3 regions of the uncultured Acetobacteroides sp. genome follow, and region 3 is predicted to be linked to each of the others. Evidence: riboswitches for the same ligand, from Rfam matches in the RefSeq annotation. Region 3 holds a riboswitch; each other region holds the start of a gene.
The links. A riboswitch is a leader RNA that binds a small molecule or an ion and turns the genes downstream of it on or off. The one in region 3 is predicted to bind cobalamin.
Positions count from the first base shown of each region.

Region 1: linked by a shared signal. The riboswitch ahead of ACHZA1_RS10460 (TonB-dependent receptor) and the one ahead of ACHZA1_RS12765 (TonB-dependent receptor domain-containing protein) in region 3 are both predicted to bind cobalamin.
Region 2: linked by a shared signal. The riboswitch ahead of ACHZA1_RS10425 (cobyric acid synthase) and the one ahead of ACHZA1_RS12765 (TonB-dependent receptor domain-containing protein) in region 3 are both predicted to bind cobalamin.

Region 1 covers NZ_OY763328.2:2,523,198-2,533,983, forward strand. Annotated here, with positions in the region: gene ACHZA1_RS10445 (ABC transporter substrate-binding protein) at 1-514, shown strand, start outside; gene ACHZA1_RS10450 (iron ABC transporter permease) at 514-1,554, shown strand; gene ACHZA1_RS10455 (ABC transporter ATP-binding protein) at 1,566-2,570, shown strand; cobalamin riboswitch at 2,570-2,747, shown strand; gene ACHZA1_RS10460 (TonB-dependent receptor) at 2,795-5,023, shown strand; gene ACHZA1_RS10465 (bifunctional adenosylcobinamide kinase/adenosylcobinamide-phosphate guanylyltransferase) at 5,034-5,546, shown strand; gene ACHZA1_RS10470 (cob(I)yrinic acid a,c-diamide adenosyltransferase) at 5,661-6,230, shown strand; gene cobT (nicotinate-nucleotide--dimethylbenzimidazole phosphoribosyltransferase) at 6,630-7,670, shown strand; gene ACHZA1_RS10480 (cobyrinate a,c-diamide synthase) at 7,862-9,208, shown strand; gene ACHZA1_RS10485 (adenosylcobinamide-GDP ribazoletransferase) at 9,308-10,072, shown strand; gene cobC (alpha-ribazole phosphatase) at 10,146-10,715, shown strand; gene ACHZA1_RS10495 (alpha/beta fold hydrolase) at 10,674-10,786, opposite strand, start outside.
Region 2 covers NZ_OY763328.2:2,510,473-2,521,258, reverse strand. Annotated here, with positions in the region: gene cbiB (adenosylcobinamide-phosphate synthase CbiB) at 1-342, opposite strand, end outside; gene ACHZA1_RS10430 (aminotransferase class I/II-fold pyridoxal phosphate-dependent enzyme) at 330-1,349, opposite strand; gene ACHZA1_RS10425 (cobyric acid synthase) at 1,419-2,906, opposite strand; cobalamin riboswitch at 3,021-3,205, opposite strand; rRNA gene rrf (5S ribosomal RNA) at 3,642-3,753, opposite strand; rRNA gene ACHZA1_RS10415 (23S ribosomal RNA) at 3,917-6,794, opposite strand; rRNA gene ACHZA1_RS10410 (16S ribosomal RNA) at 6,993-8,512, opposite strand; gene ACHZA1_RS10405 (hypothetical protein) at 9,335-9,502, opposite strand; gene ACHZA1_RS10400 (hypothetical protein) at 9,996-10,568, shown strand; tRNA gene ACHZA1_RS10395 (tRNA-Ile) at 10,666-10,740, opposite strand.
Region 3 covers NZ_OY763328.2:3,081,149-3,091,934, reverse strand. Annotated here, with positions in the region: gene ACHZA1_RS12785 (DUF4199 domain-containing protein) at 1-184, opposite strand, end outside; RNA gene ffs (signal recognition particle sRNA small type) at 288-387, shown strand; gene ACHZA1_RS12775 (adenosylcobinamide-GDP ribazoletransferase) at 499-1,248, opposite strand; gene ACHZA1_RS12770 (S4 domain-containing protein) at 1,327-1,782, opposite strand; cobalamin riboswitch at 2,616-2,810, shown strand; gene ACHZA1_RS12765 (TonB-dependent receptor domain-containing protein) at 2,925-4,799, shown strand; gene ACHZA1_RS12760 (DUF5074 domain-containing protein) at 4,859-5,917, shown strand; gene ACHZA1_RS12755 (carboxypeptidase-like regulatory domain-containing protein) at 6,597-7,532, shown strand; gene ACHZA1_RS12750 (RDD family protein) at 7,613-9,355, opposite strand; gene ACHZA1_RS12745 (ABC transporter ATP-binding protein) at 9,798-10,786, opposite strand, start outside.

The DNA of each region.
Region 1 (10,786 bases), 560 kb from region 3:
TGGAAAAGAGAAGTTGGCTGATTCAATATACTCTGCAATAAGGGCTCGATACGATAAGATCCGTGAGGTTGCCAAAGATGTAAAGGTTAAGCCTACCATTTTTGCCGATAAGAAGATGGGGCAGGTGTGGAATATGCCGGGGGGTGACAGCTACATGGCTTGCTTCTTTAAGGATGCCGGAGCTCGCTACCTTTGGGATGATGTAAAGCAGAGCGAGGCAATTCCGCTTTCCTTCGAAGCCGTTTACCAGCGTGCCGAAAATGCCGACTACTGGCTGGTAAAGTACAACAAGCCTCAGGATATGACCTACGACGATCTTGGTAAGGAGTACGATGGTTACAAGATGTTTAAGGCTTACAAGAATCACAGGGTTATTCATTGCAATACCAATCGAATTTCGTACTACGAGAAGGGGATTATGGAGCCTGATGTTATTCTTGCAGACTTGGTAAAGATTCTTCATCCGGAGCTTCTACCCGAGCATAAGCAGGTTTACTTACAGGTTATGAAGTAATGAGAAGACCTGCCATAAATACGACGGTTGTGGTTGCCTGCGTGGTGCTGATTGCCATTCTCTTTGTGGCAAACCTTGCCTACGGCTCTATCCATATCCCAATTGATGCTGTAACCCGAATTCTTCTAGGAGGAGAGGGCGAGCGCACTTCGTGGACCAACATAGTGCTGGTTACGCGCTTACCGCAAGCCATTACAGCGCTTTTTGCAGGTGCGGCTCTTGCCGTTAGCGGGCTAATGCTGCAAACCATGTTTCAGAATCCGCTTGCAGGACCATCACTTTTGGGGATTAGCGCAGGGGCTAACCTTGGTGTGGCTATCGTTATGCTCTTTTTGGGTGGAACCATGGGGCAGTACGGTTCGCTGGGGATTGGTGGGCACCTGTTGATCATCGTTTCGGCATTTGTTGGTGCATCGGCTATTCTTGGATTGATACTAGTGCTATCAAATTACATAAAAAGCAACTTGGTATTGCTTATTGCAGGCATCATGATTGGCTATATCGCCTCGGCGGCAATATCAATACTGAATTTTTACGCCTCGCACGAGAATGCACACGCCTTTGTGATGTGGGGCATGGGCGATTTCTCCAGCGTATCGCTTAAGCAGATCCCTTTCTTTGTGGCTGCTGTAAGCGTTGGGCTACTCATTGCGCTTTTACTTATCAAATCGCTAAATGCGCTGTTGTTGGGACAACGATATGCCGAGAATCTGGGAGTAGCACTCTCAAAGACTCGCCTGTTTATTCTTCTTAGTGCCGGATTGCTGATTGCTGTAACCACCGCATTCTGTGGACCGGTTGCCTTTCTAGGCTTAGCGGTTCCCCATATTGCTCGGATGCTGCTCGGTTCTGTTGATCATCGTTCGTTGCTGCCATTTACGCTGATACTTGGAGCGCTTCTGGCTCTTCTATGCAACCTGCTAACCACGCTGCCTTCTTCGGGTGCAATACTTCCTATAAATGCGATAACGTCAATGCTTGGAGGTCCTGTGATGCTTTACGTAATCCTTAACAGGAGCAAGAGTCAAGGTTTGAACTAAAAAAGTGTGCCATGAGAGACCTACTTAAAACGAACGATCTTAATATAGGCTACCAACTACGTGGAGAGCAAAAGGTGGTGCACCAGAAGATGAACCTTAGCTTGGCAAAAGGCGAGCTAACATCGCTGCTTGGTGTTAATGGGGTTGGGAAATCAACTCTTCTGAGAACTTTAGCGGGCTTTCAGCCTAAGCTATCGGGAGGGATATTGCTTGATGGAAGGTCTATTGACAGCTTCTCGCAGCACGAGAGGGCTAAGATGGTAAGCGTGGTGCTAACAGATCAGGTGGCGATGGGCGATCTGTTCGTTTACGAGGTTATTGCCCTAGGTCGTCATCCTTACTTGGGTTTCTTTGGAAGGCTTACTTCGTCAGACCATGCAATTATCGAGGAGGTTGTTCGTAGTGTCGGAATAGAGGAGTTAACCCACCGGCGCATCAGCTCGCTGAGCGATGGCGAGCGGCAAAAGGTGATGATTGCAAAGGCTCTTGCACAACAAACGCCTATAATCATCCTAGATGAACCAACGGCTTTCCTCGATCTTCCAAGCCGTATAGAGATTACCATGCTGCTGCGCAAGCTCACCGATAAAATGGAGAAGGCGATACTTCTCTCAACCCACGATTTGGACCTAGCGCTCGATCTTTCCGATAAGCTTTGGCTAATGGGTAAGGAGCGAGAGGTTGCCTGTGGAGCTCCAGAAGACTTGGTACTTTCGGGAATGTTCAACTCCTACTTCGAGCGCGATAGCATCATCTTCGATAGAAGCATCGGACGCTTTCGCCTAAATGAGAAGCACGAGAAGATAATATCACTTGATGCCGATGCCGGAAGCCACTTCTGGATCGAAAAAGCACTTCATCGTAACGGAATTGCCGTAGCAAAGAAAGATGCTGCAACCGATAGTCGTCTTTGGGTAGATAGAAATGCCACGAGACCGTACAAACTGGCTTCGGTTGGCTGTAAGGAAATGGAATTTGAAACAATAAATGAGTTACTAGTAGAACTGAAAAATTGATATACTCCTTACCGCAAGGTGAAAGGGACGCCTTTAAAAGGGAATCAGGTGCAAGTCCTGAGCAGACCCGCTACTGTAACCGTCAACAACATCCTGATAAATGGTCACTGCCTAACGGTGGGAAGGCACAGCGATGCGACGGAAGCCAGGAAACCTGCCTTGTAGGTGCAAACGATGATGCCCTCGTGGGAGTAGGGCTATTGTTTAATTTTTATAACCATTAAATGAAAAAGGTTTTAGTTGCGGCACTACTTGTTGCCGGATTAATTCGAACAGCAGGTGCTGCAAGTGCCTACGAATCGGACAGCGTAAAGATGAACCTCAAGGTAGATGAGGTAGTCGTTGTTGGACAGCGGATGGCAGTAAAGAAGGAGAACGTCTCTCAACGTATAGAGATGATTCATCCAGCTCTTATAGAAAGGGCTCCACAAAAAGATTTGACCTCTATTCTTAAGGAAAATGCGGGGCTCGATGTGGTGCAATATCCTGGAATTCTTTCGGGGGTGAGCATCCGTGGTTTTCGCCCCGAAAATGGGAAGTTGAACTCCAAAACGCTAATACTAATAAACGGTCGCCCTGCGGGAAGTGCTAACCTAAGCATGATAGATCTATCGAACGTTGAAAGGGTTGAAGTGCTCAAAGGTCCTGCATCGGCGCTTTACGGTCCAACGGCAATGGGAGGCGTTGTAAACATCATCACCAAAAACAGCAAGGGTGCTGTTGGTGGCACAGCATCATTCAGCTACGGTTCGTGCGACAAGGTAAACTCGTCGGTGTCGGTTGGTGGTTCTATCGCTCCGAAGTTCGATTTCGATGCTGGATTTTCCATTTCGAATAACCCCAAAGACTACAAGATGGGCAAGGGCAACATCTTTAGGGGATGGCTCGATGGCGGTGAGGTTACCAACTTCTACAAGAAGACCGGGGCTGAAACTACCGATCCCGACAAGCGTGGCGATGGCGATACCCGTCCGTTTACCAAGTATACCAAAACCAACATGGATCTACGCTTGGGCTACGATATCTGCCGAGATTGGAGGCTGAATGCCTACGTAAACCGTTCTATTGCCAACGATGTGGAGTCGCCCGGCGACATTGCCGTTGGAACATCTCCAACCCGCAAAGATTTAACCTACACCTCTGGCGATATCTCGCTCAACGGATCGATCTGTAGAAATATTTCCGCCATGGTTAAGGGGTATTTTGGACGAGATGTGTCGGACAACGAGGTGATCTTCGAGAAGAATGCTTTTGTGAAGCCTTACCTGTCCATATCGCAAGAGCTGGAGTGGAAAGGTGTTCAAGCGCAGAGCATCGTTCATTTTAACCAGCATTATGTAACCATCGGTGTGGATTATGCTTGCTCGCAATCGCTCAGCGAACGATACAGCAATGCTGGAGAGAGAATCAAACCCTACAATCAAGATTTTGCCCTTGGAAACCTTGGACTTTACGTACAGGGTAATCTTGAATTCTTTAAGGGTAAGCTGCTCGCTAGTCTTGGTGGTCGTTACGACTTCAATAAGTATGAGCTAAAGCAAACCGAAAAGATGACCAATCCTGCCAATACGGAGAACAATACAATATTCAGCCCTAGCTTAGGTATAACCTACAAGGTCCTTCCTGGTCTTGCAATTAAGGCAAATGCTGGAAGCGGTTTCTCTTATGCCGATGTTTACCAGCTGGCAGGCTACTCCGAGGTGTTCGATACCAAGAATAAGACGGTAGCCATCACCGTAGGAAATAAGGATTTGAAGAACTTGGAGTCGAAATCGTTCGATCTTGGGGTGTCGTACGATAAGAATGGATGGAACACCGAACTAGGCTACTTTAGAACGGAGTCGAAGAATAACGGTGTACAGGTTTTTGTGGATGTAACTGCCGATAACCTTAACAACCTTGGGGTGAAGTACACCACCAACGCTGATGGAAAGTTCATCTACTCCGATGGCAGCGTCATTAAGGGACTTAACACCTTCCAGAATGCCAGCAACGGTACTATTGACGGTCTCGAGGTTAGCGTTGCCTACAACTTTGGCTACCTTGCAGAGAATCGTTTTGACCTAACCTCGTACATCAAGTTGACCTCTATCCTAAATGCTAACGAGGAACTCGACGAGTACGGCTTGGGCAAGATGAGCCACCGTATGCTTAATGTAGCCGATAATAATATTGTCTATGGAACCGACTACAAGAATCATAAGCTATCGGCAGGCTTTAAGGGACGATACGTTGGCTACCGCTACGATCGCAACTGGAGCTTTTACGATCAGTACGTGGAGGTACGCTACCCTCAGATGATGACTTTGGATCTATATCTTGGTTACGATGTAACCAAAAAGATAAGCCTGATGGGCTACGTGAGCAACGTGACCGACGAGAACTACTACGAGAAGCGCGGCTACAACCTTCCCGGACGAATGTATTCGATGAAGGCTACTATAAACTTCTAATACTTGTTGGATGGCATCTAAAATTACTCTCATTACTGGTGGTCAGCGCTCGGGTAAGAGCAGCTACGCTCAGCGGTTGGCGCTCGAGTTAGCCGACAACCCCGTTTACCTCGCCACCTCGCGCATCTGGGACGACGATTTTCGCCTTCGGGTGGAGCGCCACCAGGCCGATCGTGGTCCGATGTGGACCAACATCGAGGAGGAGAAGTCCCTTAGTCGGCACAACCTTGCCAACCGCGTGGTGGTGGTCGACTGCGTGACCCTTTGGGCTACCAACTTCTTCTTCGATAACGATTCGGACATCGAGAAGTCTCTTGGGGAGCTTAAGGCGGAGCTGGCGCGGCTCGTGGAGCAGCCGGCTACCTTCATCTTTATCTCCAACGAGATCGGGATGGGAGGTCATGCCGAGAATGCCATCCAGCGAAGGTTTACCGACATGCAGGGCTGGCTCAACCAGCACATCGCATCAATAGCCGATGAGGTGGTGCTGATGGTTTCGGGTATTCCTGTAAAGGTGAAATAGTTTAAGATTTCAGCACAGAGGCACGAAGAACACAGAGTTTCATAGAAAAGAGGAAAGTAGTGTTCTGTGTACCTCTGTACCTCTGAGCCTCTGTGCTAATTAAAGCAAACAAACATGCCAATATACACCCGTGGCGGCGATAAGGGCCGCACATCGCTGGCAGGCGGCATCCGCGTACCGAAGAACCACTGCCGCATAGAGGCCAACGGCGCCATCGACGAGGCCAACTCGTTCATCGGCTTGTTACGCACTAAGCTGGGCGACGATCATCCCTGGCAGGAGCGGCTGTACACCGTACAAATGGGGTTGATGCATACCATGTCGCATATTGCCACCCTGCCCGAGTCGCCAAGACCATCGAATGCTCCTAGAGTGGAGGATGGTGCTGCCTTCTGCGAAGCGTGGATGGTGGAGATGACCCAGGAGATGGGCGAAAGCACGGAGTTCATCCTGCCCGGTCAGACTGAGGTGAGCTCCCTTTGCCACATCGTACGTGCTACCATCCGACGGTCAGAGCGCGCGCTTTGTTCTGCTGTTGAAGAGGGCGGTGTAGAGGCTTGGATAGCCGCCTACATTAACCGCCTGTCAGACCTCTTCTTCACCCTAGCTCGCTACGACGGCTTTAAGGCCAACCTGCCAGAGGAGAAGGTGAGGCCGTTTAGATTTAGTAAAGAAACTAGATGAAGTCATTTCAGAAATTAGACGAAGTTAAAGGAAGATACACAAGCCCTGAAAGGGCGTAATCGTAAAGCCAAGCCTGTAAGGGCTGGGCGGAATTTTGCCGCATCTGCTGTTGCTCAAAGAGGAGGAAGCGCTCTATGCGGCATTCTGGTTGCCATTTTGATGCGGTCGGTTACTAGTATTTGGTGCCCAGTTACCGTAACCGGCGGGTAAAACCTAGTAACCGACGGCAAAAAATAGGTAACTGGCGGGTAAACCTTAGTAACCGACGCCCAAAACTTGGTAACCGATGGGTAAACCTTGGTAACCGGGCACAAAAAAGTGGTAACCGACGGGGTAAACCTGGTAACCGACCGCTCGAGATACGTGATACGCATATCGTGATACAAAATAGAGAAGACAATGAAGACATTTTCCATCAAACGACCCGATAGGGCCATTGCAGCCCAGCTGCAGGATAAGATCGACGACCTCACCAAGCCAAAGGGATCGCTTGGGCTGCTCGAGGAGACTGCGCTAAAGATTGGCGTTATCCAGCAAACGCTAACCCCAACCCTTAGCAAGCCCTACAACCTCGTGTTTGCGGGCGACCACGGCATTGCCGACGAGGGGGTGAGCGCTACAAAGAAGGAGGTAACCCGCCAGATGGTGTACAACTTCATCGGCGGTGGTGCGGGCGTTAGCGTCTTTGCCCGCCAGCACGGCATTGGGCTAAAGGTTGTCGATGCGGGAGTAGACCACGACTTCGGCGGCATGCCCGAAGTTGTCCATAAGAAGATTGCCTTCGGCACGCGCAACTTCCTGCACGAGCCAGCCATGACCCACGACGAGCTGCACCTTGCCCTAGAGCGTGGCGCCGAGGTGGTGGACGATATCCACCGCGAGGGGTCGAACGTGGTAAGCTTTGGCGAGATGGGCATTGGCAACACCTCCTGCTCGTCGATGCTGATGACGATGCTGCACAACGTTCCTCTCGATAAGACCGTAGGTGCCGGTAGCGGCCTCGACGATAAGGGTGTTCGCCATAAGTTCGATGTCCTTACCCGTGCCAAGGCTAGCTACAAGGGCGACAGATCGGCCTTCGACATCATCGCGCATTTCAGCGGCTACGAGATGGCCATGATTACCGGAGGGATGCTTCGGGCAGCTGAGCTGGGCATGGTTATCGTTGTCGATGGCTTCAACATTACCGCCTCGCTGATGGCCGCCGCAGCCCTTCATCCCGAGGTGCTCGACTTCTGCATCTACGCGCACAAGAGCAACGAGGGGGCGCATAAGCTGATGCTCGACATCCTTGGCGGCACGCCGCTGCTACAGCTCGAACTTAGGTTGGGCGAAGGAACAGGAGCATTGGTGGCCTACCCCATCATCGAGTCGGCTGTCTGCATGATCAACAACATGAGCTCGTTCAGCGCCGCCAAGGTTACCCGTAGCTTTAACTAGTGAGGGTACGCTGATTGTACAGATTTGCGCCGATCGTTATTAACAATATAGGAAGTAAATAGATGCACTTTATCCCCTCCATGGGAGGGGTAGGGGTGGGTTCGGAGTTGCAAAGAAGATCGAAATTTTAAAAAGTTGCAAAGAGGTAGAGACAAGGCATGCGTTGTCTCTACCCAAACATTCGAAAAACAATGAATATCCCCCAATTCCTCATAGCCGCGCCCCACAGCGGCTCGGGCAAGACGCTGGTAACGCTGGCGCTGCTTCGCCTGCTGAAAGATCGCGGGTTGAAGGTGCAACCCTTCAAGTGCGGGCCCGACTACCTCGACACCAAGCTGCACGAGGTGGCGGCCGGATGCCGCTGCTACAACCTCGACCTCTTTATGGCCGATGCCGATGGCGTACGGGGGCGTTACGCCCGTCAGGCTTCTCTGGCAGATGTAGCCGTTGTTGAGGGGGTAATGGGGATGTTCGACGGGTACGACCGCCAGCTGGGAAGCAGCGCTGAGGTGACCAAGACGCTCGGCATCCCTGTGGTGCTGGTGGTAAACGCCAAGGCCATGGCGCACTCGGTGGCTCCGCTGCTAAAGGGATTCGCCACCTACGATCCCGAGGTTCGGGTGGCTGGCGTTATCTTCAACTTTGTGGGAAGCGCCTCGCACTACCAACTGCTGAAGATGGCAGCCGAAGAGGTTGGGGTAGAGCCTTTGGGATGGATTGCCAAGAACGATGAGTTCCGTCTGGAGTCGCGCCACCTTGGGCTGCAAACCGAGGATACCAAAATGGTAGACGAGATATGCGACAAGGCTGCCCACTCCATCTTTACAAGCGTAAACATCGACCGGCTGCTGGAGGTTACAGCATCGGCTAAACCTACTTTTGTTGAGCAGCCTGCACCATCATCTGAAAAGATAAGGATTGCTGTAGCTCGGGATGCTGCATTCAGCTTCAGCTATCCGGCAAACATCGAGGCGTTGGAGCCGCAGGGGGCTATCACCTACTTCTCGCCTTTAAATGATGAACGCTTACCCGATGCCGACTTCGTTTACCTTCCTGGGGGATATCCCGAGCTGTATGCCGAGCAGCTGTCGGCCAACCATGCGATGATGGAATCTATCCGAAGCTACTGCAGTAGCGGTGGCGCCATGCTTGCCGAGTGTGGCGGAATGATCTACCTCGGCAGCCACCTTACCCTTAAGGATGGCACCTGCTACCCTATGGTTGGCATCTTCGATTTTGGCACTACCTTTAGGGATGCCAAATGCACGCTGGGCTACCGAAAGGCGATGCTGGGCGGCGTTGAGGTTCGCGGTCACGAGTTCCACTACAGCCGCTCGGAGGGCGAACTGCCGGCTTCGGTTGCCGAGGTGCTAAGCGCCACCAACAATCCCTGCAGCACGGGCATCTACCTAAAGAAGCGAACGCTGGCCTCCTACTTTCACTTCTTCTGGGGAGATGGCGGATTCTCGATGTTAGAGGTAATTGATAAAATTTACCGAAGCGGGGCGTTTGATTCTATGGGAAAGAAAAAGGAATAAGCATGCCTTATAATAGATGTAGATTATCCTCCCGTTCGGACGGGAGGCAGGGTGGGTTAAGAACTTTTCAAACACTCATCCTACCTTAAATCGAAAGCAATGAAAAGAACATTACAAAACCTAATCGCCGCCATCAGCTTCTTCACCCGTTTGCCCCTATACCGGCTGATGATGCCGCCCAAGGAGTGCTACTCGCGGGTGCTGCCCTACGCCGTGGTGGCTGGCTGGGTGGTGGGGCTCTTCGGGGCAGCCTGCTGGATAGCTTTTGCCAAGGTGCTTCCGTTCCACTTTGCGGTTATCCTCACCATGGCAGCGATGGTGCTCTTCACCGGGGCGCTGCACGAGGATGGCTTCGCCGATTTCGCCGATGGCTTTGGCGGCGGCCTTAACAAGGAGCGCATCCTTGCCATCATGAAGGATTCGCACATCGGAACCTACGGTGTTATCAGCCTGATACTGCTTTTTATCGTTCGGTTTGGTGCTCTCACAAGCATTTCATCGGATAAAGTAACGGCACTGCTGATCTCTGGAGCCGTTGTGGGGCGCTTTATAGGCGTGCTGCTACCCAACTTTCTGCCCTACGCCCGTACCATCGAAGCCAGCAAAATCCAAGTTGGCTTAATTCCAATGACGCCCATTCAGCTTATCCTTTCGCTGGTGGTGGCAGCCTCCACGGGCTACTACTTCTTCGGATGGATGGGGCTGATGGCCCTTGTCCTTGCAGCCTGCACGCTGCCCGCTACGGTTATCTACCTAAAGCGCAAAATTGGCGGCTACACCGGCGACTGCTGCGGCATGCTGATTACCTCCGCCGAGGTTGCCTGGTACGTTGCGGTGATTATACTGCAAGATATTAGATTGTAGACTTTAGATGTTAGACACAAAACACAAGACGCATGATATTTTGCAGCCCAAAATCTTGATACTAAACAGAAACATGATTCATCTCTACCTCGTCCGCCACACCTCGGTTGCCGCACCTGCCGGAACCTGCTACGGGCAAACCGACGTTGCCCTTGCCGTGACCTTTTCCGCCGAAGCCGAGGTTGTACGAAACACGATTAAGGGAATTCCCTTCGATGCCGTGTACTCCAGCCCGCTGAGCCGCTGCACCAAGCTGGCCGAGCGCTGCGGCTTTGCCGATTGCCCCACCGATGCTCGCCTGATGGAGATGCACTTCGGCGATTGGGAGAATAGGCGGTGGAGCGACATCGGCGACCCGCACCTTCAGCGCTGGTTCGATGCTTGGGCTACCGAGCGGGCCACCAACGGCGAGTCGTTTGCCGACGTCTGCCATCGCGCTTCCGATTTTATCAATTCGCAGAGTTGGGATGGTGAGGATGTTCGGATGCTTCTCTTTACCCATGCTGGTTTCATTCGCGCGCTGTGGGTGGCGCTGGGCATGCGCTCGCCCGAGGAAGCCTTTGCCCAGCAGGTGAACTACGGTGCTGTTGTTAAAGTGGTGCTAGATGAAAGATCTTCTCCGGCGAATAGCCTGGAAGATTAATCCAATCGAAATAACTGATAAAAGAATGGCGTAGGGGTGGATTGATGAGCGTTCATCCATATCGTCCTTAT
Region 2 (10,786 bases), 570 kb from region 3:
CTCTAACTCCCTAAAAACATTTCGCACCTCCCAGATAAGCGTGTGATTCGCTAATCCGTAAAAGACGAAAAGAGCCATTATGGCTACCTGTGCGCCAAACGGAAGCATCGTTGCCCAATGCATCAATCCGAAGAACAGCGCAAAGGTGATGCCCACTAGCAGGAATACTCCGAAAGCACCCTTTACGATAAGAAATCCTCCACGACGCAGCAGCTTCTCGCAACGGGTAATCATCCTACCAAATAAAATGATGGGATGCGGAAACCAAGCTGGATCGCCAAGCAGCAAATCGAGGATGTACCCCAGAACTAGCCCTACTACAGCAGCGTTTACGGTTTCCATTGCTTCAGCGCGTTTACAAGTTTATGGTTGGTGGCATCGTCCTGTGGAGAGATACGAACGTAAGAGGCGTTTAGCCCACGGAAGTTGGAGGCGTTGCGGATGAGTAGCCCATGCTCCTTAATCAGGTAATGCTTTAGCTGGGCAGCATTCCCATCCTTTAGCCTTAAAAGGAAGAACGGGGTTTGCGAGGGTAGCACCTCTATCGCTTCAATTGAAGCCAGCTGCTCGCATAGCTGCTGCTTTTGGGTAAACCATCGCTCCAGTGGCAGCTGATACCTATCTCCATTTATGATAAAATGCTTGGCTACGGCAACCGCAATGGTGTTAACCGACCACGGGATGCGTACCTGAAGCAGCTGCGCCACATTTTCGTCAGCAGATATCACATAACCCACCCTAATACCTGGAATGGCGTAGCACTTGGTAAGCGAACCTATAATTATCAGGTTGCTATAGTCGAAAACATCCGTAGGATGAAGAAGTTCTTCTGTGCAAAACGTGGCATACGACTGGTCCACCACAAAAAGTTTATCGGGATTAGCTTCGAGCAGCTGCAGCAGCTGGCTCCTACCCCATACTCTCCCGGTTGGATTATTTGGATTGCATATCCAAACCAAATCGGCAACATCGGGGATGGCTCCAACAAAGTCTTCCTCGTTTAGGAATAGCAGCTCGTGATTGTGAATCCTGCAGGCATCCTCGTACTCGCTGAAGGTTGGAACAACCACCAACGATCGGCTCTTGCTCCAAGCCTGCGCTATCAGGTAGATAGCCTCTATGGCTCCGTTGCTCACCAGCACGTTCGATAATCCTACGCCGTTAACCTCAGCCAAAAGCGTACGCAAGCTGCGCGCATCAGGCTCTGGATAGCTGGTAATACCGGTTAATGCCTCCGATACCACACCCTGCAAGTCGGCAACGTACCCATCGTACCAAACGTTGGAGCTAAAGTTCCCTACAATAGGAACTCCACAAGCCTGTACATCATCTCCGTGACCAAAAAGCATAATCTCTTTTATTTAGTATCAAGACACAAGTATCAAGATATCTTTTGTCTTGCGTCTTGCGTCTAATATCTAATATCTATTTTCTAGTATCTCATAAACCTTCTTCATATCAACATGTCTTCTGATATGGTCGGCAAGCAGGTTGTACTGCTCCTCCTTAAACTCCTTGTAGTTGAAGGTTCTTGTTATGAGTTTCGATTGGAAAGGGGCTAGTAGATGATCTATCACAACGGCATTGTCGAGAATGCCGTGGATGTACGTCCCAAAGCAGCGGTTATCTACATGAACGCCATCGGCATTGCCGCCGCTAAGCGCATTTAGCGCCGATGCATTGCCCGAGAGCAGCTCCGTTTCGCCCATGTGTATCTCGTACCCCTCGCAGGTTGCAGGATTATCCAGAAAATTAAACTGTACCTGACGGGTAATTTTCTCGCCCAGCATGGTGGTTCGCACAGGTAACAAGCCCAATCCGGGCAGGGCGTCAATCGGACCCTCCACATGCTGCGGATCGCACACCTCCATGCCCAGCATTTGGTACCCACCGCAGATGCCCATCACCGTTTTGCCATCCCTATATGCCTTAACTATAGCCGTAGCAGCACCATTTTTGCGCAGCTCGTACAGATCGGCAATGGTAGATTTTGTTCCGGGGATGATGATGATATCCGCCTTCGAAATCTCATCGACGTTGTTGGAGTAGAAAAGATGCACGCGCTCGTCGCGCTCCAGCACGTCGAAATCGGTGAAGTTGGACATGTGGCGCAGCAGCACCACAACAACATTCACTTTGCCATCTACGGCGGTGCGGTTCTTTAGGTCGAGCATCACCGAATCTTCAGCCTCGATATGGATATCCTTAAAGTAGGGCACAACGCCAAGCACCGGCACCTTGCAAAGGTCCTCAATGATCTTAACGCCATCGGTAAATAGCGAAATATCGCCCCTAAACTTATTAATGATGATGCCCTTTACCAGCCTGCGCTCCTCTTCGGTGAGCAGTATCATCGTGCCGTAAACCGATGCTATTACACCGCCACGGTCGATATCGGCAACAAGAACTACAACGGCGCTGGCATGCTGCGCCATGGACATGTTAACCAGATCGCGCGAACGAAGATTTACCTCGGCAATGCTGCCGGCACCTTCCATAACAATGGGATTATAGGAGTTTTTTAGGCGATCGAAGGCAGAGTTTACCTCTGCGCGCAGCTGCTCGCGGTCGGCTCCGTTGAAGTAGTCGGCAGCGCTCTTGTTGCCCACTACCCTGCCGTTGAGTATTACTTGGCACATGCGGTCGGAGGTGGGCTTTAGCAAAAGGGGATTCATGTCGGTAGAGCAAGGTAAGCCTGCCGCCTCTGCCTGAACGGCCTGCGCACGACCAATCTCTAGCCCATCGGGAGTGGCATACGAGTTGAGCGCCATGTTCTGCGCCTTAAAGGGGGCTGGTTGGAAGCCATCCTGCAGGAATATGCGGCAGAATGCTGCAGCAATAACGCTTTTACCAACATCGCTGCCGGTGCCTGCAAACATTATCGGACGAAGGGAGTGCTTACTCATTCTCTTTTAGGATTCACGTTGCGTGATTGCTCTGCAAATAGGATAGGATGCGATTAATCCAGAGCTTAAAGAGAATCTTAAGAATCTGTATCGACCTGCTCTATTCCCGGAGCATCTGAATATGTTGATAATGGCAGGTCTTCTGGCTCATTCCCGTTTTGAAACCTTCCCAGCACCAGGTGCCAGTGGCTATTCTTCAAAACGTTTAGTGGAATTTACAGCTGCGGGTACAGCTCCGAAGTTTCATCGGATTCCCTTTTATCCTGCCCAAGCAGGATACCAATTATCGGACGCAAAGATGAGGATTTTTTATCAAAAGACGAGCTATCAGTTGAAGATATTCCAATAATAGGCAAGCACAACACCTTACCCTGCTACTTTTGCAATGACAAATTGACAGAACAACACCCTTAATTGCTCCGATAGAGACCGTAGCAGTCCGTAGGATCACCGTAGGATGTACGGAGGTCAAAATGTCATGCACAAGGTAGATTTTAGAAATCCATACCTACGACTACATACCCAATCCTCCCAAGTCGAGGTACGAGTACCAAGTCACAGAAACCGATATTGAGAAAAACATCGATAGCCAGCTGAAGCGCACCATCCTGGATCTTGTCCTATGCGCTCGCAACGAAAGCTGACCGCTGCTTTTCGAATTCCCATACTCAGCTTACAACCCCTTCCGTAAGGGCATAAAAAAAGCCCCCGACCTTTCGGTCGGGGGCTCTATAGGTTTGGCGGCCACCTACTCTCCCGCTTGGTGTAGCAGTACCATCGGCGCTGGCGGGCTTAACGGCCCTGTTCGGAATGGGAAGGGGTGGAGCCCCGCCGCCTAGCCACCTAAGTCTTCTTTTAGATCCTAGTATTTAGCACCTAGATCTTAGACTTCATAGCATATGCCATTCAATCCTCATATAGCGTCTAATATCTAGCGTCTAAAATCTTATATCTTTTAGATTTTGACATTCTTCGGACGAAGCGGCGTCTGCCCGCTAAGGGCGCGGCCCTCTCGGAGCTCGTTCGGGCAATTAGTACCGCTCGGCTAAGCGCATTGCTGCGCGTACACCTGCGGCCTATCAACGTGGTAGTCTCCCACGGCCCTTAAGGGAAGTCTCATCTTGAGGCAGGCTTCGCGCTTAGATGCTTTCAGCGCTTATCCCAACCGAGCGCGGCTACCCAGCGGTGCTCCTGGCGGAACAACTGGTACACCGGAGGCTCGTCCAACCCGGTCCTCTCGTACTAGGGTCAGACCCCCTCAAACTTCCTACGCCCGCAACAGATAGGGACCGAACTGTCTCACGACGTTCTGAACCCAGCTCGCGTGCCACTTTAATCGGCGAACAGCCGAACCCTTGGGACCTTCTCCAGCCCCAGGATGTGACGAGCCGACATCGAGGTGCCAAACCGCCGCGTCGATGTGAGCTCTTGGCGGCGATCAGCCTGTTATCCCCGGCGTACCTTTTATCCTTTGAGCGATGGCCCTCCCATGCGGAACCACCGGATCACTATGCCCTGCTTTCGCACCTGCTCGGCTTGTCGGCCTCACAGTCAAGCGCCCTTGTGCCATTGCACTCCACGCGCGGTTGCCATTCGCGCTGAGGGCACCTTGGGAAGCCTCCGTTACTCTTTTGGAGGCGACCACCCCAGTCAAACTACCCGCCAAGCGGTGTCTCCCTATCAGGGATTAGGCCCCGAAGTGGCGAAGGGCTGTATTTCAACGTCGGCTCCAACGATACTAGCGTACCGCCTTCACAGCCTCCAGCCTATCCTACACATCGCCACCCCAGAACCAGCGCTAAGCTGCAGTGAAGGTGCACGGGGTCTTTCCGTCCCGTTGCGGGTAATCGGCATCTTCACCGATACTACAATTTCACCGAGCTCACGGCTGAGACAGCGTCCAGATCGTTACACCATTCGTGCAGGTCGGAACTTACCCGACAAGGAATTTCGCTACCTTAGGACCGTTATAGTTACGGCCGCCGTTTACCGGGGCTTCGATTCAAAGCTTCTCTTACGATGACCTCTCCTCTTAACCTTCCGGCACCGGGCAGGTGTCAGGCCCTATACTTCACCTTTCGGTTTCGCAGAGCCCTGTGTTTTTGGTAAACAGTCGCCTGGACCTCTTCGCTGCGCCCCACGTCACCGTGGGGGCCCCTTATCCCGAAGTTACGGGGCTAGTTTGCCGAGTTCCTTAGCCGTGATTCACTCGAGCACCTCAGGATTCTCTCCTTGACCACCTGTGTCGGTTTGCGGTACGGGTGCCCAGCGCCTGATGCTTAGGGGGTTTTCTTGGAAGTCGGATTAGGGACGCTATCCGCTTGCCCGTGGGCTCGCGGTACTATCAGGTTCGGCAGGATCCGGCTATTAACCTACACCCTATACCTACACCCTTCAACCCGGCATTCCGTCGCCGGGCGGTCCTTTCACTCCTTCGTCGCCCCATCGCAGCGCTGGCCAGGGACGGAATATTAACCGTCTGTCCATCGGCATCCCCCTTCGGGTTAGCCTTAGGCCCCGCCTTACCCTGATCCGATTAGCGTTGATCAGGAAACCTTGGTCTATCGGTGGGCGGGTTTCGCACCCGCCTTGTCGTTACTCATGCCTACATTTGCTTTTCCACCAGCTCCACCAGACCTTACGGCCCAGCTTCACCGCCGGTGGAATGCTCCCCTACCATAATTTCTTATCCGCAGCTTCGGCGGACGGCTTGATGCCCGATTATTATCCACGCGCAGCCGCTCGACTAGTGAGCTGTTACGCACTCTTTAAATGAATAGCTGCTTCCAAGCTAACATCCTAGCTGTCGCTGCAGCCGCACATCGTTTCATCAACTTAGCCGCCTCTTGGGGGCCTTAGCTGGCGGTCAGGGTTCTTTCCCTCTCGTCGACGGACATTAGCACCCGCCGGCTCACTCCTGGATATCGCACCACGGCATTCGGAGTTCGTCAGGATTTGATAGGCGGTGAGGCCCTCGCATCCAATCGGTAGCTCTACCTCCATGGTGGTAAGTCCAAGGCTGCCCCTAAAGGCATTTCGGGGAGTACGAGCTATTTCCCAGCTTGATTAGCCTTTCACCCCTACCCACAGCTCATCCAGAAGCTTTTCAACGCTTATTGGTTCGGACCTCCATTCCGTATTACCGGAACTTCATCCTGGCCATGGGTAGATCGCAAGGTTTCGCGTCTGCCCCGTCCGACTTATTCGCCCTATTCAGGCTCGCTTTCGCTTCGGCTCCGTACGTAACCGCACTTAACCTTGCCGGACAGGAGCAACTCGTAGGCTCATTATGCAAAAGGCACGCCGTCACCCCACTAAAGGGCTCCGACCGCTTGTAGGCGCACGGTTTCAGGGTCTTTTTCACCCCCCTATTCGGGGTACTTTTCACCTTTCCCTCACGGTACTGGTTCACTATCGGTGTCCTATGAGTATTTAGCCTTGGCAGATGGTCCTGCCAGATTCAGACGGGGTTTCTCGTGCCCCGCCCTACTCAGGGTTCCTCCCCCGCCCACTCGCCTACGCCTACGGGGCTGTCACCCGCTATGGCACCGCTTTCCAGCGGCTTCAGCTTCGCTCGTGGTTGGTAATGGAGGCCCTACAACCCCCACCCGGCCGTAACCGGATGGGTTTGGGCTAATCCCCTTTCGCTCGCCGCTACTCGGGGAATCACTATTGTTTTCTTCTCCTGGGGGTACTTAGATGTTTCAGTTCTCCCCGTTCGCCTCCGGATTGCTCCGGATACCTGGCCTTCAGCCAGGTGGGTTGCCCCATTCGGGTATCCGCGGATCGATTCGTGCTTGCCGATCCCCGCGGCTTTTCGCAGCTTGCCACGCCCTTCGTCGCCTATAGGACCCAAGGCATCCCCCGTGCGCCCTTTTCTTACTCCTTTCCGCGCACCCGCCGGAGATCAACTCCGTCGCATGCGCCGCTTCGTCCTCAAACGTCAAAGATCTTCTGGTGCCTCCGGGTTTTAAAGCCGGATTTACCGTTTGCGCGCCACCCGCATCCGATGCGGCCGTCTGCCTCGTGGCGCTCAATATCTTTTGGGAAGTGCAGCTCTCAGATTTCGCCCTGATGGCGCTCCAGAAAGGAGGTGTTCCAGCCGCACCTTCCGGTACGGCTACCTTGTTACGACTTAACCCCAGTCACCGGTTTTACCCTAGGGCGCTCCTTGCGGTCACGCACTTCAGGTCCCCCCAGCTCCCATGGTTTGACGGGCGGTGTGTACAAGGCCCGGGAACGTATTCACCGCGCCATGGCTGATGCGCGATTACTAGCGAATCCAGCTTCACGGAGGCGGGTTGCAGCCTCCGATCCGAACTACGACCGGCTTTCGAGATTCGCGCCCCATCGCTGGGTGGCTGCCCTCTGTACCGGCCATTGTAACACGTGTGTCGCCCCAGACGTAAGGGCCGTGCTGATTTGACGTCATCCCCGCCTTCCTCGCAGCTTGCGCTGGCAGTCTCGGTAGAGTTCCCGGCTTAACCCGCTGGCAACTACCGATAGGGGTTGCGCTCGTTATGGCACTTAAGCCGACACCTCACGGCACGAGCTGACGACAACCATGCAGCACCTCGCCGACCGCCATTGCTGGCTATGAAGTTTCCCCCATATTCGTTCGGCGTTCGAGCCTGGGTAAGGTTCCTCGCGTATCATCGAATTAAACCACATGTTCCTCCGCTTGTGCGGGCCCCCGTCAATTCCTTTGAGTTTCACCGTTGCCGGCGTACTCCCCAGGTGGATGGCTTAACGCTTTCGCTAAGCCCCTGACCCTTGCAGGCCAAGAGCGAGCCATCATCGTTTACGGCGTGGACTACCAGGGTATCTAATCCTGTTTGATCCCCACGCTTTCGTGCCTCAGCGTCAATACTCAGCTGGCGAGCTGGCTCCCCAATCGGCGTTCTGCGCGATATCTATGCATTTCACCGCTACACCGCGCATTCCGCCCGCCTCGCTAAGATTCTAGCCCAGCAGTATCAACGGCAGCTCTCCTGTGGAGCAGGAGCCTTTCACCGCTGACTGACCGGGCCGCCTACGCACCCTTTAAACCCAATGAATCCGGATAACGCTCGGGTCCTCCGTATTACCGCGGCTGCTGGCACGGAGTTAGCCGACCCTTATTCGTCTGGTACTTGCAGGCAGGGACACGTCCCTGCGGTTACCCCCAGACAAAAGCGGTTTACGACGCGTAGCGCCTTCTTCCCGCACGCGGCATGGCTGGTTCAGGCTTGCGCCCATTGACCAATATTCCTCACTGCTGCCTCCCGTAGGAGTCTGGGCCGTGTCTCAGTCCCAGTGTGGGGGGCCTTCCTCTCAGAACCCCTAGCCATCGTAGCCATGGTAGGCCGTTACCCTACCATCAAGCTAATGGCACGCATGCCCATCCTTTACCGATAAATCTTTACCCCAAATCCGATGCCGGACCTGGGAGCCATGGGGCATTAATCCGCCTTTCGACGGGCTATTCCCCTGTAAAGGGTAGGTTGCATACGCGTTACGCACCCGTGCGCCGCTCTCAAGGACCCGAAGGTCCTCTACCGCTCGACTTGCATGTGTTAGGCCTGCCGCTAGCGTTCATCCTGAGCCAGGATCAAACTCTCCATAGTAGAAGATGTTGATTTCGGGGAATTGCTTCCCCTGTTGTTTCCTTAGCCCATCAGGATTACGTTAGTCTAATAAATCATCCTAATCGTTTTCTATCTTTTCACTGCACTTCCTCAAAGAACCTATTTACTTTTTGCCGCTTCGCAGCGACCCGCTCCCTCATTTGCGGGCTGCAAAGGTAGGCTTTATTTCGAAACTTCCAAGCGGTTGGCCAACTTTTTTTTCGGTTGCCCCTTCGCGGCTTTCCGTCCTAAAACCCTTCTGGGCGGCCGGTGCTCTCGCTACTCCCTCGTCCGTTCCGGCTTACCTCCTAAGCCGCTTATGTTAAAGAGCCTCGCTCCCGTTCCCGCTAGCCCTCCCTGCGAAGGCGCCGTTGTTCCCGATTGCGGATGCAAAAGTACGCCTATTTTCCGATTCCGCAACCCCTACACCATACCTTAACGCGTTAACGAACGTTGCTCGCCTTTGTAAGAGACCATTGAGGTGGGCGTTTTTTTCGAAAAAGGGAATGTGGAACTGAGAATCTGCGATGAATTGCAAAAAACAGGCAGTTCTCCTATTCTTATCCATCTTAACTTAACATGAAAATGGTGGCACACTCGAAGATTATACCTTTATCAAATATCAAACACCTTTAATAACCAACTTTTCAGTAAACAAATATGGACAGTAATAAAAACACACCTCTCCATTTTATCATATGTAAATGAAAGTAGCCCCCTTTCTAATTCGCTTTTGAAGTTTTTACATCTAGGGTCATACGTCCTTTAGGAGAGGGAGAGGTTCCGCTAAGCGATATCCCAGCACCCTTAATTTCTGCCTTATTAATATAAGGAGGCTGCTTCTGCGTTAATCGATTTTGATTCAACAGCCTGAAAAGTAAGCGTTACCTCACCTGCTTTGCTGGTATAAAGCGTTCCATCAGCATCTAGGACTTTTGCGTAAACGGTAAGATCATCCATCACTGCTGCCCCCTTCTTTGAACAGTTCAAACTTAACGGTCTGTGGCTTACTGGGCGTTTTTACAGTTTGCTCGTTCACCTTTAGACCTTCTGATATAGCCAATGACCTTTGCAGAATCTTCATTCTATTAAATGTTGTTGAGCGCGAATGGCGAATGAGTAAGATTTTCGCAGTTCCCAACGGGTACCCCCTTTTTCATCCACAGAATAATACGCTGACAATATCCGATCTACCCCCGGTAGATTGCAACTTTTGCACTAGCAGAAATCCAGCCGTTGCAAAACCAGCAGGACTTGACCTCCCCGCGAAGCAGCGCTCTTGCGATGCCAATATGTCATGCAAAATAAAGGGTTTCTCGAACGAAGTCCGAACGGAGTCCGAACACACCCCGAACACACCTCGCTGTCAAATTGACAGATCCTCCTTCTTTCCCCGGAAAAGAATCGCTGTGATGCCATGATTTTTACTACCTTTAGGCGGCATACATTTTCGTATGCTCTCATTGTACCCAATAGTAGCTACATGGCAAAGGTTGCAGATAACATCATCGTAAAAGGAATAAGGGGGATGCTGGGCGATATGCTCGTGTTCCGCCAGCTGAACGGGCAAACCATCGTATCGGCAAAGCCAAAGAAACCTGCTACCCGTACGGCAAAGCAGCAGGAAGGCCAAGAGCGGTTTCGGCTAGCCGTAGCCTACGCTAAGGCCTCGATGGGCAATCCGCAGCTAAAGGAACTTTATGCATCAAGAATAAGCGCACGCTGTACGTCTGCCCATCAGGTTGCCATTGCCGACTACCTTAATGCCCCTCGCATCGACGCCATTGACGCAAGCCTCTATAAGGGACTAGCCGGCGGCACCATTACCGTAAGTGCTTCCGACAACTTCATGGTGGCCTCGGTTCAAGTAGCCATTCATACCGCAGACGGAGAGGTTATAGAATCAGGTTCTGCAGCAAAGGGTACGGATGATCGCTGGATTTACGCTACCATCCAGCAGCACCACGGCTACGCCAGCTGCCAAATAACCGCAACCGCCTCCGACCTTCCGGGGAACACCGCCGAAAAGACTATTCACCTGCAAACCGTAGATTAACAGGACTGGCATTTTAGGGTGAAAATGCAGCATGACTATTCGCGCTACGGCATAAAAAAAGCGCCTACAACTACTTGTAAGCGCTTCGTTTTGCTCGTGGGCCCAGCAGGGCTTGAACCTGCGACCCCCTGATTATGAGTCAGGTGCTACTAACCAACTGAGCTATAGGCCCCGATAATCTTTTTTTGATTTCGTTGTGCAAACTTACATCTTTGCAG
Region 3 (10,786 bases):
CAAAATAGACAAGAGCGGCAATTGATATGACCATACTCAGCACGCTTAACCAAACATTTCCCTTGTAAATATCACCTGTCATATAGGTTATTACTACAAATAGAATTGAGATTAAGCCTAAAATTGCTCCATTTGTTGCAGCGGACTTTAGCATTACTGATGAGGGATTTTTTTCGTCTTCCATAACATGTTGTTTAATACGGTTAATGATTGTCAAAGATAAGAGATTTGGGGAATGCGCACGCATTTTATTTGGCTTCTTCGGAAATTGTTGTACTTTTGTGCCCGGGTAAGTCTTACACGACCAGCTCCTGCTGAATCCCCCCAGGACCGGAAGGTAGCAAGGGTAGGCGGTTGTAGCGGTGCGATGTAAGTAGCTTACCCTTTTTTGCGTTTATGCCCCAACAAAGCGCAAGGTCGAAAAAAGGCAACAGACTCGTCTAAAATAAAGAAGCCCCTTAGAGAAATCTTTGGGGCTTTTACATTATATGCATGCTGCTAAATGTTCGGTATTGCAGATACTCCCAGATAGAACGCAATCAAGCAGAACTGCTGCGTTGCCAAGCACTCTTCGAAGTTTACGCCTCCCCTGAATCGTTTAAAGAAAATCTGCATAATAATTCGGACTGCAATAAGAGGTGCTATTGCCACCCAAATCTTCAACCTAAGGGTTAGGAAGAAAGGGAGTAAGCCTGTGATAAGAACAATGAGCCAACCATCTACGCCTAACTTACCAAAAGCAGGGGCTGCATCGTACCCCTCTTTAGGACGTAAGTACCGATTGGTGTCAATCAGGGTTATGGTCGCCAAACGCGAGAGGCTTTCGCCCGAAAGTATTAGCCAGGGAACTAGAGCAGGACTTAGCTCCTGAAGAATGGAAAACTGGAGTATCAGAGCCAGAGCAACGCCAAGAATGCCCTGGATTCCGATTTGCTTATCGGTGCGGTTCTTGATGTAGAAGCGCTGCCCGTGCCTTCCTCCGAGGTTGTCGAAGAAGTAGGCCAGCCCCCCCTCCTGTAAACCTCCTGTTAGGAAGATAGAGAACGTTAGGGTGATTGCTACCGTAACGGGCTGAGTGAAAAGATAGTCAACCAGGTAAAAGACGAGCGCGGTAAGACCTCCTACTACCCATCCAGCAATTGCATAATAGGGTGCCGTACGCCCATAATCGACATGGGAAATAGACATCCATCGGGCAATGGGAATTCGGGTGAACAAAGATATTGTTGCAGCTATTTTTCGGAACATGCTTAATGCTGGCTTTTGGCTTAGCCGTAATGGTCTTACAAACTTATAAAATGAATAAATAAGAATACAGCAATACCGCTACTTTTTACGCCCGGAAAACCACTTTTTTGCCGATCCTGTCTTCTTATCGGGTTTTGAAGGGGATGATTTTGAAGGTGCAGAAGCGCTAGATGCATCCTTTTTAATGCTGTCGGCATTGCTCGATTTCTTCTTTTCCGCGAACTTTTCGTTTTTACCTGCTTCTGCTTTGACTGGTCTCTCCTTTTTGGATCCATCGGCCGTATTCCGGGAAACTCGCTTTGAGAGAAATTCAGGCTTTCGCTTTTGCTCGACCACCTTTTCGACGAAGCGGAGGGGCTCGCCATCGATTCGAATAAAGTCGGTTTTAAACGCGAGGTCGCCAACCTTTGCGGTGTGGCTATTTACGGTAACACGCTCTTGGGCAATATACTCGTCGGCCTCACGGCGCGAGCAAAATCCTGCATCGCTAATCAGCTTGTTGAGGCGAATAGCGTCCTTTTTACTTTGTCGCATATAGATTTAAGATGAAGGATGCAAACGTAACACATCCGCCACGAAGTTAGCTATTTCTGCGAATATCCGCCAAACGCCTTAGATTTAGCATATAAGCCTTTGCCTTTTGAACATAGCCTCTGAATTCAAGAATCGCTTAATAGCCGCTAGCAATCTACTAAAGGAAGAGACCTCTACCTTCTTTTCTTTTTGAAGGGCAGAAGAAAAGAAAAGCCCTTGGCACGAATTAACTCGCTCAGTTGCGGTAGAATGTCTTGGCTTAAGATAAGGTAATCGCCTTAAGGCGATTACTACTTTGAGAAATGCTGCGGAGGCGACCTTGCTCAAACAAGGATTCGTGCCAATCTTGTATATCCCGTTGTCGGAAAGTTGGGATGTCGGCTAACGCCTCCAGCTTCGCCATGATGATTACGGAGAAAAAGTTGTTGGGTGCCGTTTAGCTTGCTCGCCGATGGTTTACCATATAGAAATGGGATGGTTTACATTAACAATGCTACTGAGTCTATCGGAAAAGACATGAAACCATAAAGCCAAACGCCTTATTTTTAGCAAGATTTGGCATTAGGCGGTGTAAATGAGGAAGGTTAACAAGGGATGTCGTAAAACAAAAGATGCAGAGCTACTGGAAGATCCGTTCGCCCTGCATCTGTTTCTGAATAAAGCTTACTGCAAATGTATACTTATTATTGTATCAACAAGCATCTTACAGAAAATTATTTATTTGTTGATGAGGAATCCGCGACTAGATCTGCATGTAACTGCATTTGGGAAGACGAGACTGGAATTCGAGAAGAAAAAAAGCTAATGCCGCCTTTGGGAAGATAAATTAAATCTATCTTTGCCGCAGTTTTGGTCTCCGCCACAAGCGGAGCGAAGAGGGAATCGGGTGAGAAACCCGAGCAGTTACCGCTGCTGTAAGCTCCATCAAAACCTTTTATCACCATCCAAATGCCACTGTCCGATTGAGGACGGGAAGGCGGATAAAAGGGGAGCAAGCCAGAAGACCTGCCAAAACTGGAACATTTATAGCTTTCGGATAAAGAGCTCGATGTAATTCATCTTACATTACTTTTCGCATCACTTCTTTTTATTCGCAGGTTTTAAGTGGTTGAATCGCTAACGATTTTGATCATTTCTAAAACATGTTATTAAACGTTTTTCTACTTAGCGCGCTGTCCGTATATGGCCCTACAGCCATCGATGAAAAGACCACATCCGATACGGTAAGGCTGAAGGAGGTGGTGGTTAGCAGCAAGCTGAAGCGCTACTCGTCGGGGCTATCACTAAAAATCGTCTCGCCTACTGAGCTTAGGCAGAACAGCAGCGCACTGCTGACCGATCTTTTATCGAATCAAGCTAGCGTAAACGTGAATAGCTACAGCCCTGGGGGAACTTCGAACGTTTCGCTGCGAGGGCTGAGCTCGGCGCACACGGCGGTGCTCTGGAATGGCATAAACCTGCAGAGCTCGATGAATGCTGGCGTTAGCTTTGGAAGTATTCCAACCTTCTTCGTGGATCAGGTGGTGGTGCAGCAGGGCGGAAACGGCGCGCTGTTTGGCAGCGGAGCCATTGGTGGGGTGATTCACCTGGACAATGTGCTGCCTTTTGGAACGGGAAGCAGCGGCGAGGTGATGCAGTCGGTGGGCAGCTACGGACTGACCTATACCGGAGCCAAATATACCTACAGCGGGGCCAAAATGGCGATATCCTCTCGCCTATTCTATACGGAAGCCGAGAACAACTACAAGATTACCAGCAGCGACAACCGCGACAGGCAGATAAACGCCCGCTACCGCAAGGGAGGAATAATGGAAACCGGCACGTTTGCGCTAACGGGCAACGACAGGATGGTGGTATCGCTCTGGGGGCAGGATGGTTACAACCAGTACCCGCCGATGGTGAGCAACACCATGAGCAGCGAGTACGACTACAACCATTTTTTAAGGGCAACTGCACAGTGGCAGGCCACTCGCCACCGGGTTGACTTCAACATTAAGTCGGCCTTGTTTAGCGACTGGGAAAACTACCGCAACCCTGGCATAGAACGATCGAACCACCACACCACTCAGGGATTGCTGGAGGGGGAAGCCATCGTAAAGCTTAGCGCTGAGAGTACGCTGGAGGGGGGAATCAACGCATCGTACGAGAGAGCAACCTCGACCAACTATCCTGAGATCAAGGAGCGCTACCGGCCAGCCGGGGTGCTGGGATATCGCTTTAAAGCTGATGATATAGGGCTGGAGAGCTTTGCTAGCATCCGACAGGAGCTGGTTGATGGAAAGGCATCGCCCATGACATGGTCGGTGGGAATACAAAAAAGGTTGATGAAGGGGCTTCAACTAAGGGGGAATGCATCGAGGAACTACCGTATTCCTTCGTTTAACGATCTGTACTGGAAGGGATGGGGTAATCAGGACTTAAAACCAGAAGAGGGCTACGGCGAAGAGCTGGGGCTGGACTACCTACATACAAAGAATGGTTTTTTGCTGTCGATGAAAGCTGCGGCTTTTAATAACAATGTAAACAACTGGATTCAGTGGAAGCCAAACGGATCAGTATGGAGCCCGATAAACGTGGGAAAGGCATGGTCGAGAGGCGCGGAAGCCAGCATTACGGTGAAACAGCAGGTGGATAGAATGACGCTGGGGGTAGATGTGTCGGGGATGTTCACCCGATCGACAGATCAAACAAAAGAATCGCCGACAAAGGGGATGCAGCTGATGTATACCCCCAAGTACAAGGGAAGCGCGGCCATTTACGTTCAAGCGAAATCGTTTAGCATTAGGTATACGCAATCGTATACGGGTAGGCGCTACTACATCGGCAACACCGACTGGCTGAATCCGTTTTGGGTGGCCTCTGTTGCAGTGGACAAAACATTCGATTTCAACTGGGGAGGGTTACGCCCATTCGCCCGAATAGATAATATCTGGAACGAGGAGTATCAGATGCAAAAAGGCTATGCGCTTCCGCTAAGAACCTTTCAGGCCGGGATATCGGTAAGCTTTGGAAGGTAGAATTAGCCGCAGAATGCACCTACAACAGGAATAATCAACAATAAACAAAAAATAGAAAGATGAAGAAGCTTCTTTATGCGGCCCTACTTGTTGGCGCCACGCTACAGTTTACGGCTTGTGAAAATGATGACTCGACAAGCAAGCCTAAGCAACGCTACGACCTAACCCAAGGGATGGTAATTGCCAATGAGGGGAACTATGGAAAAAATAATGCATCAATCTCGCTCTACTACGCCACCGGCGATAGCCTAGCCAACGATGTTTACTACAAGGTGAACAAAGAGGCTCTTGGCGATGTGCTGCAAAGCATCGCAGAGGCTGACACTTCGGCCTACTTAATTCTCAATGGGTCGAATAAGGTAGTTGCCGTAAGCAAGTACTCGTGTAAGAAATATGCTACAATTTCGGTAGCGAATCCCCGCTATATGGCTGTTAATGGGAAAACTGGATATGTAACTGGATGGACTAACAATGAAGTAGCGGTGGTTGATCTTGCAACCAACAAGGTTACCGGATCAATTAAGGTTGGAGCAGGACCAGAAGGCATACTTATTAATAATGGCAAACTGTATGTGGCAAATAGCGGTGGATACGACAAAAACAATACGGTATCTGTAATTGACATTAAAACCAATACAATCGAGAAGACTGTGACAGTAGCGGATTGTCCAAAGAAATTTGTAGCCGATAAGAATGGTGCAGTTTGGGTTCTTTGTGCTGGTTATACCGACTACGACAAGGTTAATACTAACGCGATGCTTTGTAAAATAACGCCATCAACCTATGAAGTATCAACCAAAATTGACCTAGGAAGCTATCACCCTGAGAAGCTATCAATTAATAGCGCAAAGGATGCTATTTACTATGGAGGTGCATACGGAGATCCTAGCATTTACAAGCTTGAGATTACAGCGAAATTGGCACCAACAACTCCTCTAATAAAGGCTGATGGTATATATGGCTTTGCCCTCAACCCAACAAGCGGAGAAATTATGGTTATGATTGCCGATTGGACTGATGCAAATAGCAATATGGTGGTTCGCTATAACGCTACAGGAAGCAAAATTAAGGAATACATTGTAGGAGTTGGCCCTAATAGCGGATATTTCCTCAACTAAACAAATATATTTATAAAAAAGGCCGCACGACAAATCGTGCGGCCTTTTTTATTGCCTTTGGGGATTATCGAAATAGGCTATAATGAAAATGGAATAGCTTTCGTGGCTCTACAGTGAAAAAGAAAAATAGTAGAATTTAGCGGGTGATGCTTGCTAAGAAATAGATTCAACTATTTATGATGTTTTACTGCTCCTGAATGGCTTGATGAGAGCGCTGAAATGCATTACGCAACTCCTGAATGGCTTGGTGAGAGTGCAAAAGTGCATTACGCAGCTCCTGAATGGCTTGATGAGGGCGCAAAAGTGCATTACGCAGCTCCTAAATGGCTTGGTGAGGGCGCTGAAATGCATTACGCAGCTCCTGAATGGCTTGGTGAGGACGCAAAAGTGCATTACGCAGCTCCTAAATGGCTTGGTGAGAGTGCAAAAGTGCATTACGCAGCTCCTGAATGCTTGATGAGGGCGCAAAAGTACATTATGCAACAATGGGATGGGTTGGAGTGCTATCGGTATTGATGCAATTTGTCCTGCAATTTATTTGACAGAAAGCAAAAAGATAACAGACATTAAAAAAAACATGATTTTTTTAAACATATCAAAACCAATGGCTGTTTTTTTATAAAACTCTGCAAAGAGTAAAAGAAATGGCCACATTAAAAACCGAAAAAGAACAAAGAATATGACCAACCCTCAAGAAAACAGCTACGAGATGCAGATTACCATCCGCGACTTCCTAGGTAACAAGAAAACGATTACCGATTTACTGCCCAACTTTGGACCGCTATACACCCAGTACTGCGGGAATCTCTTACAGATAGGTTTAATAAAAGAGAAGAAATCGGCCAGCACGGCGGGCGTATCGGAAAAGAAGGAGAAAATTAAAACAAGCCTTATTAACAAGACCTTTGACATAGCCAATAAAACGATGGTGTTTGCGAAGATGGTTGAGAATCCGGTTCTTGCCAATGAGGTGAAATGCACGGAGTCGATACTATCGCACATTAAGGATGGAAAACTTATTGATCGGGCGAATCTCATATACAGCAGAGCCAGCGCGAACCTAGAGCCACTAAAGGAGTATGGGGTGACGGCTGATGGGTTAAAGGAGCTGAAGAGCGCCATAGGCCTTATGGAGACGACTATCCCGAGTACGCGCATAGAACGCAATGAGGCAGTAGCGCTAACCCAGCAGCTAAAGGCGCTTTTTTCGGCAAACGAAGCCATACTAGAGAAGATCGATCTGCTGATGCAGCTTGTTCGGCTCAGCCATCCTGAGTTTTATACTGGATATAAGTCGAATAGAAAATTGCCTAGCAAGAAAAGTACGACATTATCGCTTACCGCCAAGGTAACAAGTGCAGTTAATGGGGAACCGCTAAAGGGTGCTCGAATAGTACTTACGCCTGTTGCTAAACCAGGGATAGCCACTGCCGCCAAAAGCAGCAAGCCCGTAGAAAAGAAAACAGCGACCAAAGGGATGCTTAGGATAAAGAATCTACCAGAAGGGGTTTACCAGGTAACGATTGAGAAGGCTGGATTTGCTACCGTAACGCAAACTGTGAGCATTACCGATGGGAAGATGACGACGTTGCACATTAAAATGGAGAAGGAATAACGCTATAGAAGAACACCCCCGCAGCTGCGGGGGCGTTCTTTTAAGGCGTAACTCTTCTCTATCCCTGAAATAATAGGATGCTACTGAATGCGTTTTACAGTTTTATCAAAGTCGACACCTTCTACAAGGTATTTTTGCTTGTGACCAAGGGAGTCGACAAGGGCAAATGTGAACTTGTAGGATGCACCCTCCTTATAATTTGAAGCAGAAAGGCTGAACGTAGGATAGCTATAGCGATCGCTAGAGGCAGCATCAATATGAATCGGAAGAGGATCATTCCATTTTAAATCTCCAGCTAACAATTTAAGTTCAACAACATCGGCACTCCATCCTTTATTTTCAAATTTCAGAGATAAAATATCGCCATAGCGGCATCCGCTATAGGAGCTAACGATGCAAGGTCCAAATATATCAACAACATCCTCTATTCTGTATTTATGCTTGTCATTGGGGATAGTAAGCCAGCTAAAGTTTTCATTTTTATAGTCGCTATAATTAGGAGTTAGCCCTTTTCGTAAGTCGCTTAGGCTAATGGTAACCTTATCGAGCATGCCACTAGCAGCGCTATACTGCTTTTCGATCACAGGATAAGTAGCGAAGGCATCGTAAGCTAATACGGAGGCAACAATATTCTCGCCAGAAACTTTTTCGACCTTAAGGACTAGGTTGGTAGTACTAACGGGATCGTCAACATCGCAGAGTACGATAACACTACTAGTAGATAGCTTTGCGAGTTTTTCGGTAATACCATTCATCGTCTGCTCGTACTCCTTCTTTGCAGAACAATAGCTTCTATAATCGGAATAAAACTCGCTACCATAGTAGCATCCCGCAGCAAGCAGAATATACATTGGAATGAGCAGTAGATATTTTCGACCTGAAACACCTATGCTCTTTTCTCGGACAACGGTGGTGTTCGATAAGCTATCGTGCCAGCCATATCCTGACCCCAGAAACGACAATAACTCGAAAGGGATAAGCCTAGCGCATGTTCTGCCTAATACATGTCCGAAGGAAGCGGCATGACCGTCGCTATTAACTACCCGAGATTCGGTAAGATACTTAGCAGGGGTAGCCCCGAAAAAGTACTCGAAAAAGAGGAAGAAAATGAACTGAGAAAATATTGCTGCTACGTACAATAAAAGCCTAGAACTATCAACTAATCCCAAACGCTCAAACAAAAATCCCCAGTAATAGTAAAACGAGGAAGAGCAAATGGCAAGGCAAATTAAAGCATCAACTATCTTATGAACTAATCGAACAAGCTTACTAGCCTCCTTCAATTCCAACTTAGCGTCAACATTTGTCTCACCTTCGGTAGCATATTCCAGAACTCTATCCTTTGAAAGGGAATGGAGTACTTTCAAGGAAATATAAAACCAAAATGCAACAGATACGACATTTGCCAAAAGTATGTAAATATTAAAGTTCATAGAATTAGAACCCGACAAGAAGTAGAATATGTAACTAAGAAGAAGTATCGTCTTTACTAAAAGAATAATTGAAAAGAAAAAACGCAGCAATCTTGTTTCGCAATAGCGGCTTCGTTGGTAAACAATGACACCAACAAGAGCGGCAATATAAACGGCCATATCAATTAAGTACATGGGAAAGCCGCCATCGGAGCCGTCGTAAAGGAACAGGCGCATATCAAAAAAAGTCAAATGCAAATTAGGAGTTAAACTCTTCAACAGAAAATAAACAACCGATGATGTTTCTGTTACCCTAAAATTAACTAGAGTAATGAGTTCGAAAGCAATACCAACCAACACTGTAACCAAAGTGAGGATAAAGACTTTCTTGTGCGAAAGATTTAAAGACATAGGTATGAATTTTAAGTTTTATTTAATTCGATCTATTGATGTACTTCCAATCAGCCAAAATACAACATAGAGGAGGACTAAACAGTACCAACAAATTGACAAGGAATGCGAATAAAATTTCCCCGCAATAACAAAAATAAAAAGGCCAAAGATTCGTTTCGTGCTGCAATACAAAGTTAGCATTTCAGCAACTTTTTACAAAGACAAGTGAAAAGAGAAAAGGTAATGGTGAGGCCAACAATACTAAGGCTTAGGAGATATAAAACGGGCTTAAACAGCCAATAACAAGGACAACTTTCGTGCTTAATAGCAAGAAGATACTTCCATTTAGTAGAATACCATTCCGTTAATAGAAGAGTCCTATACGTAGCAAAAAGTCGCAGCAGAAATGCTACGACTCACCATACATATTTACATTCAGGAATTTTACGTATATAGGCTGTTACGATGCCTTTAGCAGCTTCAGCAGGTTTTCGATGGAGTTGGCGGTGAACATCTTCTCGGAGTTGCGGTAGACTAGGTACTCGCCGGGGCATTCCTCGCTGACCTCCACTCGGTATTCGGCCTCGGGGTCGGCAGATGGCGTAAAGCCGTTTCGCACCAGCGCGTTGGCCACCCATTGCGCCTCCACCCCTGCCCCGGTGATGTGTACCGACTTGGCAATAGCGTTATGCACGCGGAAAGAACCAGTCTCCTTGTCGAAGAGGATGCCTTCGCGCTCGAAGAATGAGTTGAACTCACCCGAGAGCACCAAATCTTCGGGTACGCCCGACACCAGCGGTCGCCCTTTTGCCAGCAGCCAAAGGCGGTCGGCGAGCTGCAGCGCCAGCTCTAGGTCGTGGGTGGAGAGCAGGATGCTCTTCTGGGTCTCTACGGCAAGGTTGTGGAGCAGCACCATCACCTCAATCTTGCTGGGAAGGTCGAGGAAGGCGGTAGGCTCGTCGAGAATGATGATGGGCGTTTCCTGAGCCAGCGCCTTTGCGATCATCGCCTTTTGGCGCTCGCCATCGCTAAGCTCCGATACGTACTTGGCGGCCAAATCGGCAATGCCCACCTGTGCGATTGCCCGCTCGACTACCCTGTGATCCTTTGTGCGAAGAATGCCAAAGTATCCGGTGTGCGGATATCGGCCCATACCCACGAGCTCGCGCACGGTCATCCCTCCTACCAGCGATCGCTCGGTGAGCACAACGCTTACCAGCTTGGCGTATTCGCTTTGAGAGTATCCCTTTATGGGCTTACCGCCAATGGAAACTTCGCCAGCCAGCCTTGGCTGAAAGCCAACCAGCGTCCGGATAAGGGTAGACTTACCCGCACCGTTAGGGCCCAGCAGGTAGGTTAGCTCGCCCGCCTTCAGCTCGAGGTTTAGCTTCTCGTGGAGGAGCGTAGGCTGGTTGCGGCCATCGGAGTAACCGATGCCCAACCCAGTAG